Regions from separate parts of the Phycicoccus ginsengisoli genome, predicted to be linked through region 1. Evidence: riboswitches for the same ligand, from Rfam matches in the RefSeq annotation. Region 1 holds a riboswitch; each other region holds the start of a gene.
What was found. A riboswitch is a leader RNA that binds a small molecule or an ion and turns the genes downstream of it on or off. The one in region 1 is predicted to bind S-adenosylmethionine.
Positions count from the first base shown of each region.

Region 2: another riboswitch for S-adenosylmethionine. It lies ahead of ACYVDO_RS14165 (bifunctional o-acetylhomoserine/o-acetylserine sulfhydrylase); the one in region 1 lies ahead of ACYVDO_RS16350 (aminotransferase class V-fold PLP-dependent enzyme).
Region 3: another riboswitch for S-adenosylmethionine. It lies ahead of metX (homoserine O-acetyltransferase MetX); the one in region 1 lies ahead of ACYVDO_RS16350 (aminotransferase class V-fold PLP-dependent enzyme).

Region 1 is NZ_BAAGYN010000010.1:110,949-114,213, forward strand. Features, by position in the region: gene ACYVDO_RS16345 (ribonuclease J) at 1-41, shown strand, start outside; gene ACYVDO_RS16350 (aminotransferase class V-fold PLP-dependent enzyme) at 223-1,659, opposite strand; SAM riboswitch class IV at 1,701-1,813, opposite strand; gene ACYVDO_RS16355 (FtsK/SpoIIIE family DNA translocase) at 2,159-3,265, shown strand, end outside.
Region 2 is NZ_BAAGYN010000008.1:57,743-61,007, reverse strand. Features, by position in the region: gene ACYVDO_RS14170 (L-lactate permease) at 1-1,148, shown strand, start outside; SAM riboswitch class IV at 1,277-1,389, shown strand; gene ACYVDO_RS14165 (bifunctional o-acetylhomoserine/o-acetylserine sulfhydrylase) at 1,497-2,816, shown strand; gene ACYVDO_RS14160 (multicopper oxidase domain-containing protein) at 2,925-3,265, opposite strand, start outside.
Region 3 is NZ_BAAGYN010000008.1:34,125-37,389, reverse strand. Features, by position in the region: gene ACYVDO_RS14090 (YkvA family protein) at 1-8, shown strand, start outside; gene ACYVDO_RS14085 (DUF4192 domain-containing protein) at 189-1,322, shown strand; SAM riboswitch class IV at 1,417-1,526, shown strand; gene metX (homoserine O-acetyltransferase MetX) at 1,542-2,678, shown strand; gene ACYVDO_RS14075 (universal stress protein) at 2,772-3,173, shown strand.

The sequences.
Region 1 (3,265 bases):
GCCGCCGCCCGATGATCATCCCGGTCGTCATCCAGGCCTGACGCCCCCTCGCACTAGGCGCACCCACGGGAGCACCCGGCATACCCGCCCCGGCTCCCCGGCCTCGCCGCGCCCGCAAAACAACGGTTGCTCGACATAGGTCGCCTCAACATCCCGCGTGTTGTCGAGCAACCGTTGTTTTGCGGGTGCTCGGCGGGGCGCCGGGGGTATGCCGGCGGGCGGCTACCAGGGGCGGGCGAGGTCGAGCGCGCGCGGGTCCTCGACGGGGGCCCAGCCCGAGGCGCCGTGGACGTACTCGGCGGCCGGACCGTTCGCGGCCAGGTCAGCGACGGCGGCGAGCAGCCGCTCGACGTGCGCGGCCGTCGTCGCGAGGCCGACGCTCGCCCGCACCGCGGTCGTCGGCGCGTCCTCGTCGACGTCGTCGAGCAGGGCGTCGACGCACAGGTGGGCGCAGAACTTGCCGTCCCGCACCCCGATGCCGTGCTCGGCCGACAGGGCCGTGGACACCAGGGCGGGGTCCAGGCCGTCGACGGTGAAGGTCGCCACCGCGACCCGGTCGTGGTCCGGGCCGAAGAGGGAGTAGGTCTGTACGCCGTCGATCGCCGCGAGGCCCTCGAGCAGCCGTCGGCCGAGTGTCGTCTCGTGCGCCTCGACGGCCTCGCGGTGGGTCCGCAGGGCGTGACAGGCAGCGGCCAGGGCGACGGCCCCGATGACGTTCGGGCTCCCCGCCTCGTGCCGGGCCGCGCCGTCCTGCCAGACCACCCCGCGCTCGGTGACGGCCCTGGTGGCGCCCCCGCCTGCGAGGTAGGGGGCGGCCGCGTCCAGCCAGTCCGCGCGACCGGCCAGCACCCCGGTCCCGAAGGGCGCGTACAGCTTGTGTCCCGACAGGACGACCCAGTCGACGTCGAGGTTGGCCAGGTCGACGGAGCGGTGCGGGGCGTACTGGGCGGCGTCGAGGACCACGCGCGCGCCCGCCCGGCGGGCGACCCGGACCAGCTCGGCGACCGGCCAGACCTCGCCGGTGACGTTCGAGGCCCCCGCGAGGACGACGAGCCGGTGACGGCCGGGGTGCTCGCGCAGGGCTGCGCGCAGCAGCACGGCGGCGTCGGCGGCGCTGCCCGGCACCGGCAGGCGGTGCGTGCGCCGGGCCGGCCAGGGCAGCAGGGCCGCGTGGTGCTCGGACTCGAAGACGAAGACGGAGGTGTCCCGCGGCAGGGAGCGTGCCAGGAGGTTGAAGGAGTCGGTGCTGTTGCGGGTGAAGACGACCTCGTCGCCGTCGCGGGCCCCCACGAACGACCCCACCTCCGCCCGGGCCTGCTCGTACCACGAGGACGTCACGCGCGAGGCCCAGCCGTTGCCCCGGTGCACCGAGGAGTAGGTCCGCAGGGCGGTGTCGACGGCCTGCTTGACGCTGACCAGGGCCGGGGTCGAGGCCGCGTGGTCGAAGTTGGCGTAGTCGACGACACCGGTCAGCGTCGGCACGAGCAGCCGCTCCGACACCACCGCCGGCAGTGCGGTCACCTCCCCGAGCAGCCGACCTCCCGCCGGGCGGACGTCCGGCACCGGCCGGAGGTGCTGGCCACGGGCGTGGGCGAGGGGCGCGCTGCGGCGGGTGACGGCGTCCGCGTCACGGTGGGTGTCGGTGGTCGCGATCGACATGCGAGGGCCTCCTGGGTCCGGTGGGGACCCGGCGTTCGCAGGGTCCGCGCTTGCCGGCAGCGGGCGCAGCCGGCCCGGTCGTCACCCGGAGCACCCCACCGCGGAGGAGGGTTGCTGGTCAGCGAGCCGGGGCTTGACGCTGACACTCATGACCTTGGCGTCGACGGTAGCGGTGGCGGCCGGCGGCCGGCCACCGCGGCGGTGACCTTCCCGCGATGCGAGACGCGACGTCCGCTGGTCGGTCGGTGTCGCCTGCGTGCGAGTGCGTGCGCACCCCTGCGCCGACGAACTCGTGGTCGGTTCGCCGGCGCAGGCCCCGCCAGACGCAAGGCCTAGCGTCGCACCGGGTCCGCCGCCGGTGGAATGGCCGGACCCACCTGCGGACCGAAGTGGAGACGGCCGGCTCACCCGTTCGGGGGAGGGCCGCAGGCGGAATGTCTCACTCGCGGGAGGCGTGTGACGCGTGTGTCGCTTGTGGCGTTCGCGTACCCTGCGGACCATGGCGACACGTCCGTCCACCTCCACGCGCTCCTCGAGCGGCCGTGGCACCGCGACCCGTCCGGCGAACCGCCGGGGGACCGCGCCGCGCACGTCCGCCACGCGCGGGAAGGCCAAGGGGGCCAAGGGCGGCGGCCTGCCGCTGCCGCTGCGGGCGCTGCGGGGCACCTGGATGGGCATGGCGCACGTCGCCGGCGGCGCGGTCCGCCGGGTCGGGACCAGCGCCCGTGACCTCGAGCCCGAGCACCGTCGCGACGGGTTCGGCTTCCTCCTGCTCGGCCTGGCCATCGTCGTCGCCGCCCGTGAGTGGTGGTCCTTCCAGGGGCCGGTGGGAGACGTCATCCACGCCGTCGTGGCGGGCACCTTCGGCCGCGTCGCGTATGCCGTGCCGCTGGCCCTGCTCTTCCTCGGCGTCCGGCTCCTGCGGGCACCGCAGGAGGACGCGACGAACTCGCGCATCGGCATCGGCCTGGGCGCCCTCGCCTTCGCGGCCTCCGGCCTGACGCACGTGGCGGCCGGCATACCCGAGCCCCCCCAGGGCGCCGACGCGATGCGCGACGGCGGAGGCATCATCGGCTTCCTGGCCTCCAGCCCGCTCGAGGCCGCGGTCTCCGTCTACGGCACGGTCCCGATCCTGCTCATGCTGGGCTTCTTCGGGCTGCTGGTCATGACTGCCACCCCGGTCCACCTGATCCCCGAGCGGCTCGCCGAGCTGCGCGACCACCTGCTGCACCGCGAGCACCGCGAGGAGCCCGCCTCGGAGCCGGTCGCCGAGAAGCCGCGTCGCCCGCGTCGGCCCGAGACCGAGGGCCCGCTGGTGGGCGACGAGGCGTTCGAGCAGGCCGCGCTCGTGGACAAGGACGGCAAGCGCCTGCGCCCGGGCCAGAAGCGGCCCACCGCGCCGGGCGTCCTCCCGCCTGCCGGCGACAGGACGCCCGGTGCCGCGTCGCAGAGCCCGGCCGTGGAGGTCAAGGCGCCGCTGGAGGCGCCCCCGACCACGCCGCTGCCGCAGCGGGTCGAGCAGCTCGCGCTGGCCGGCGACGTCACCTACACGCTGCCCGACAACGCGATCCTCGAGCCCGGCTCGCCGCACAAGACCCGCAGTGCC
Region 2 (3,265 bases), on a different contig from region 1:
TGGCCCTGGTCTTCATCATCGACCGCGGCCGCGGGGTCCGGGCGACGCTGCCCGCGACGCTCACCTGCGGGATCACCTTCGCCATCGCACAGTTCGTCACCTCGAACTACATCTCGACCCCGCTCACGGACATCGTCGCCTCGCTCGTGAGCGCCCTGGCCGTCGTCCTGCTGCTGCGGGTCTGGCAGCCGAAGGAGCACTACGTGGAGTCGGCCGTCGAAGAGGACGTCGTGGCAGCCGGTGCCCGCAGCTCGCGGGCGTCAGCCACCGGGGCGATGGCGGCAGAGGGCAGTGACCTGCCCGGCGACCAGCACCACGGTCGTCGCCGTCCGGTGCACACCGAGAGTGACGCGGGCGCCGAGGACCTCGCCACCATGAGGACGCGCGACGAGGCGGCCCACGACCGCGGGTCGGACGTGTTCAAGGCCTACGCGCCGTACCTCATCATCATCATCGTCTTCGTGCTGGCGCAGCTCCCGGGGATCAAGGACCTGCTCGACGCCCCGACCAAGGTGTTCAAGTGGCCGGGCCTCGACGGGCTGCAGTCCGCGTCGGGCAAGGCCTCGAAGATCCCGCAGTTCAAGCTGAACTGGCTCGCCGCGGCGGGCACGCTGATGCTCATCGCCGGGCTGATCACCATCCCCGTGATCGGCATCTCGCCGGCCAAGGCGCTGCGCGCGTTCGGCACGACGTTCAGGCAGCTGGCAGCGGCCATCGTCACCGTGATGGCGGTGCTGGGCCTGGCCTACGTCATGAACGCGTCCGGGCAGACCTCGAGCCTGGGCACCTGGATGGCGGGGGCGGGCGGCGCGTTCGCCCTGCTGTCGCCGATCCTCGGGTGGCTGGGTGTCGCGGTGACCGGGTCGGACACCTCGTCCAACTCGCTGTTCGGCGCCCTGCAGGTCACCGCGGCCAAGGACGCCGGGCTGCACCCGGCCCTCATGGCTGCGGCGAACTCCTCCGGCGGCGTGCTCGGCAAGATGATCTCCCCGCAGAACCTCGCGATCGCCGCGGCCGCCGTCGGCATGTCGGGACGTGAGGGCGACATCTTCCGCCGGGTCATCGGCTGGAGTGTCGCCTTCGTGGCGTTCATGTGCGTACTGGTCTTCCTGCAGTCGACCGCCGTGCTGAGCTGGATGATCCCCTAGCGGTTCCCGCGCCGGGATGCCGGTGCACCGGCTGCGACGGCCCCGCCCACCACCGAGGTGGGCGGCGCCGTCCGGCATGAGAGACGGGTGTCCCACCGCCCGGGACACCCGGCGTACGCTTCGACGCAGGTCATGAGCGCCAGCGCCAAGCCCCGGCTCGCTGGCCGGCAACCCTCCTCCGCGGTGGGGTGCCCCGGGTGAGGACCAGGCGCGCGGCACCTGCCGTGCGCAAGCGCGGGAGACCCACCACGTGTCCCGCACCGCCCCCGGCGGTGGCGACCAGCCCTCCACCGTCGGCGACGGACCACGCCGACGCCGCACCCGCGGCACCCGAGAGTGAAGGTCACCATGAGCAACACGAACTGGTCGTTCGAGACCCGCCAGATCCACGTCGGTCAGGAGCCGGACAGCGCCACCGGTGCGCGCGCCCTGCCGATCTACCAGACGACTTCGTACGTCTTCAAGGACGCCGAGCACGCGGCAAACCTGTTCGCGCTCAAAGAGTTCGGCAACATCTACACCCGCATCATGAACCCCACGCAGGACGCGGTCGAGCAGCGGATCGCCTCGCTCGAGGGCGGGGTGGGGGCGCTGCTCGTGGCCTCCGGGCAGGCAGCGGAGACCCTGGCGATCCTCAACGTCGCCGAGGCGGGCGACCACGTCGTGGCCAGCCCCTCGCTCTACGGCGGCACCTTCAACCTGCTCAAGCACACGCTGCCCAAGTTCGGGCTGGAGGTCACCTTCGTCGAGGACGCCAACGACCTGGAGTCGTGGCGGGCGGCGGTGCGGCCCAACACCAAGCTCTTCTTCGGTGAGACGATCTCCAACCCCAAGTCCGAGGTGCTCGACATCGAGGGCGTCGCCGCCGTCGCGCACGAGGCGGGTGTGCCGCTCATCGTGGACAACACGATCGCCACGCCGTACCTCATCCGGCCGCTGGAGTGGGGCGCGGACATCGTCGTGCACTCGGCGACCAAGTACCTCGGCGGCCACGGCACCAGCATCGCCGGCGTCATCGTCGACGGCGGCTCGTTCGACTTCGCCAAGGACCCCGAGCGGTTCCCCGGCTTCAACACCCCGGACGAGAGCTACCACGGCCTGGTGTTCGCCCGGGACCTCGGCGTCGGCAGCCCGCTCGGCGCCAACCTCGCGTACATCCTCAAGGCCCGGGTGCAGCTGCTGCGCGACCTCGGCGCAGCGGTCTCGCCGTTCAACGCGTTCCTCATCGCCCAGGGCCTGGAGACCCTGAGCCTGCGGATCGAGCGCCACCTGCAGAACACCCACGAGGTCGCGAAGTACCTCGGGGGCCACGAGCAGGTCGAGCGGGTGGTGTGGGCGTCCCTGCCCGACCACGAGTCCTACGAGAAGGCGAAGAAGTACACCCCCCGTGGCGCCGGCGCCGTGCTGGCGTTCGAGATCCGGGGCGGGGTCGAGGCGGGGCGGCGCTTCGTGGAGTCGCTGCAGCTGCACAGCCACGTGGCCAACCTCGGCGACGTGCGTTCGCTGGCCATCCACCCGGCGTCGACGACCCACTCGCAGGGGCCGGACGAGGACCGCCTCGCCGCCGGCGTGACGCCCGGCCTGGTGCGCCTGGCCGTCGGGATCGAGCACATCGACGACATCATCGCCGACCTCGACCAGGGCTTCATCGCCGCCAAGGGCGCCTGAGGGGAGCTGCCCGGGGCCCCGGGGCCGGGCCGCCTCGGCGACCCGGCCCCGTGGCGCACCACCAGCCGGCCCGTGGCGCGCCACCAGCCGGCCGGTGGTCCGGTTCGCCTACGGCGTGACGCGCACGACGCCGTGGGCGCCGCGCTCGGCGTCGACCATGACGTGCGACACGAACGGGTAGTGCCCCGCCTCGGGGAAGGTGAGCTCCACGAAGCCGCCCTGGGCAGGCTGGAGCGCCAGGGCCTGGGCAGCGCCGACGGTGCCGGGCGAGCCCGGCCGGGTCAGGTAGCTGCCCTCGAGGAACACCGTGTCGAACTGGGAGCCCACGACGTGGAACGAGCTGGGCCGGTTCGGGCCCGCGTCCAGCACCCACAGCCGCACGCGCTCACCGACCCGGGCCGGCAGCTGGTCGTGGTCGTACTGGTTCGCGAAGCCGTTGAACACCACCG
Region 3 (3,265 bases), on a different contig from region 1:
TGCGCTGACCGCCCGGATCCTCGCCGTCCGCTGCCGGCTGGGAGGGGTTGTTCCCCGTCCACAGACGCGGCCCTGACCTGCGCGCGTCCACGGTTCCCTCGTCCACAGGCGCGGCCCTGACCCGCGCGCGTCCACAGGCGGCGTGCCGTCCCCTGTCCCCGGTGCTCCGGGGTGACGAGGGTCGGGGCATGAACCCGATCCGGCTCCAGAGCCCGTCCGACGTCGTGGCGGTGCTGCCCTACCAGCTCGGCTACCACCCGCAGGACGCGGTCGTCGTGGTGACGCTCCGCGGGCGGGCCGTCGGGCTCGTCGAGCGCATCGACCTCCCCCCGCCGGAGCACGTCGGCGAGGCCGCCGACGCGCTCGTCGCCCCCCTGCTCGGTGATCCGCCCGACGCGGTCGTCCTCGTGGGCTACGAGTCCTCGGCGGGCGCCGCGATGCCGCTGCTCGACCGGTTGCGCACGGGGTGCCGGCTGGCCGGGGTCGACGTCCTCGACCGTGTCGTCGTCCGCGACGGCAGGTGGTACTCCCCGGACTGCGACCAGGGCTGCTGCCCGCCGCAGGGGCGCCCGGTCGACGACACGTCGGCGGCGCCCGGGGTGGCCGAGCTCGTCGCGATGGGGGTCTCACCCCTGGCCTCCCGGGCCGCGGTGGCCGACGTCGTGGCAGCGGACCCCTGCGTCGCGCCGGCGGTGGGCCGGGTCCTGGCTCGCCGAAGCGGTCCCGGGCCCGGGCGTGGGTCGACCGCGGGTGCACCGGCGCGCGGTCGCGGGGGCGACGAGCAGCGCCGTGCCTGGCTCGTCCAGTGGGCCGCCGCCCTCGATGTGGGCCCCGACGCCCCGGCCGTCGAGACGACCGGCCCGGACGAGGTCGCCCAGCTCGTGCTCAGCCTCGCCGACGTCGAGCTGCGCGACGGCCTCATCGCGCGCTGGTGCCCCGACACGCTGCCGCTCGACGCGCTCGGACCCGTCCTCGCCGACCAGCTGCGGACCGTGCTGCCGGAGCCCCCGTGGGCGCGGCCGGGCGCCGACGGCCCCGCGCCGGACGCGGGTCGGCGCGCCCTGGCCCGGCTCGAGTGGCTGGCCCGCGCCACCCCCGACGAGCACGCCCCGCCGGTGCTGACCGTGCTGGCCAGCCTCGCCTGGTGGCTGGGTGACGGCGCGGTGGCGCGGGAGGCGTTGGAGCGGGCGCTGGACGCCAGGCCGGACTACCGGCTGGCGCTGCTGCTCGAGCGGATGGTCGACCTCGGTGTCCGCTACCGGCGGGACGACCCGTCCCCGACGGAGGCGCCGCCGTCCGCGGGTCTGGGCCGCCCCGCCTGACCCGCCCGGCTGACCCGCCCGAATGACCCGACCGGGGTGTCCCACGTCCCGGACGGGGGGTGACCCGGGCGGCGCGGCTCGTATCATGGGGACAGGTCATGAGTTCCAGCGCGAAGCCCCGGCTCGCTGGGCGGCAACCCTCCTCGCGGTGGGGTGCCCCGGGTGATGACCCGGCCCGCCTGACCGGCTGGGCAAGCGCGAGCACCGCAGGAGCCCTCGATGACCACCACGTCCCGACGTCCGACGACCTCCGCCGCCTGGCGTGAGGGGGACCACCCCGGGGACCGCCGCTTCGTCCGGCTCGGGGCTGTCGAGCTCGAGCGCGGCGGGGTCGTCCCGGACGTCACCCTGGCCTACGAGACCTGGGGTCGGCTCAACGCCGCCGGGGACAACGCCGTGCTGGTCGAGCACGCCCTCACGGGCGACAGCCACGTCGTCGGACCCGCCGGGCCCGGTCACCCGACCCCCGGCTGGTGGGACGGACTGATCGGGCCCGGGCGTCCCATCGACACGGACCACTGGTTCGTCGTGGCAGCCAACGTCCTGGGTGGCTGCCAGGGCAGCACCGGGCCGGCGTCGGAGGCCCCCGACGGCCGCCCCTGGGGCAGCCGGTTCCCGTTCGTCACCATCCGGGACCAGGTGCGCACCGAGGCCCTCCTCGCCGACGAGCTCGGCATCGCCACGTGGCGGCTGGTGCTGGGCGGCTCCATGGGGGGTATGCGCGTGCTCGAGTGGGCCGTCACGCACCCCGACCGCGTCGCGGCCGCCGCGGTCCTGGCCAGCACCGCCTACGCCACGGCCGAGCAGATCGGCTGGTGCCAGCCCCAGCTGCTCGCGATCCGGTCCGACCCTGCCTTCCACGGCGGGGACTACTACGACCGGGAGGCCGGGCCCGACACCGGTCTGGGGATCGCCCGCCGCATCGCCCACGTCACCTACCGCAGCGAGCTGGAGCTGCACGAGCGGTTCGGGCGGGTGCCGCAGGGCGAGGAGGACCCCCTCGGCGGCCGCGGCCGGTATGCCGTGGAGTCCTACCTCGACCACCACGCCGGCAAGCTGGCCGGCCGGTTCGACGCCAACTCCTACCTCGTCCTGACAGAGGCGATGAGCTCGCACGACGTGGGTCGCGGGCGGGGAGGGGTGCAGGCGGCGCTGGCCGCGGTCACCGCCGACCTGACGGTGGTGGCGGTCGACAGCGACCGGCTGTACCCGCCCCGGCTGTCGCGGGAGGTGGCCGAGGCCGTGCCCGGCGCGCGGCTCGCCACCGTGCGCTCCGACTACGGCCACGACGGCTTCCTCATCGAGGTGGACCAGGTCGGCGGGATCATCGAGGGCATCCTCGGCGGGACCGCCTGACAGGTCCCTGCGGGTAGGCCCTGCCTGGCCGGTCCTCTTCCGGTAGCGTCGGCACGGCGGCCGACGCCGCGGTCGACGAACGAGGAGGTTCCTGTGGCCATCGTGGTGGGTTACGTCCCGACGAGGGAAGGACGAGCGGCTCTGCGCCGGGCAGCGGACGAGTCGCTGCTGCGCAAGTCCAAGCTCATCGTCATCAACTCCCAGCGCGGTGGCCGGGACTACGACTCCGACGAGGCGCAGCGGTTCGAGGCGGAGCTGAGCCGGATCCAGGGCGAGCTGGACCAGGAGGGCCTGGAGCACGAGGTCCGCCAGCTGGTGCGCGGCAACGAGCCCGCGGAGGACCTCATCGCGGTCGCCGAGGAGGAGCACGCCGACTTCATCGTCATCGGGCTGCGGCGGCGGACCCCCGTGGGCAAGCTCATCCTGGGCTCCAACGCCCAGCGCATCCTGCTGGACGCCTCGTGTCCCGTGCTGGCGGTCAAGGCCCAGGCCTGACGCACCCGCGGCGCCTCGCGCGCAGGGGATTTTGCGTACCGATGCGGGTTTGTGGGGCTTCTCGTTTTACAATGTCACCATCGAGGTCCGCC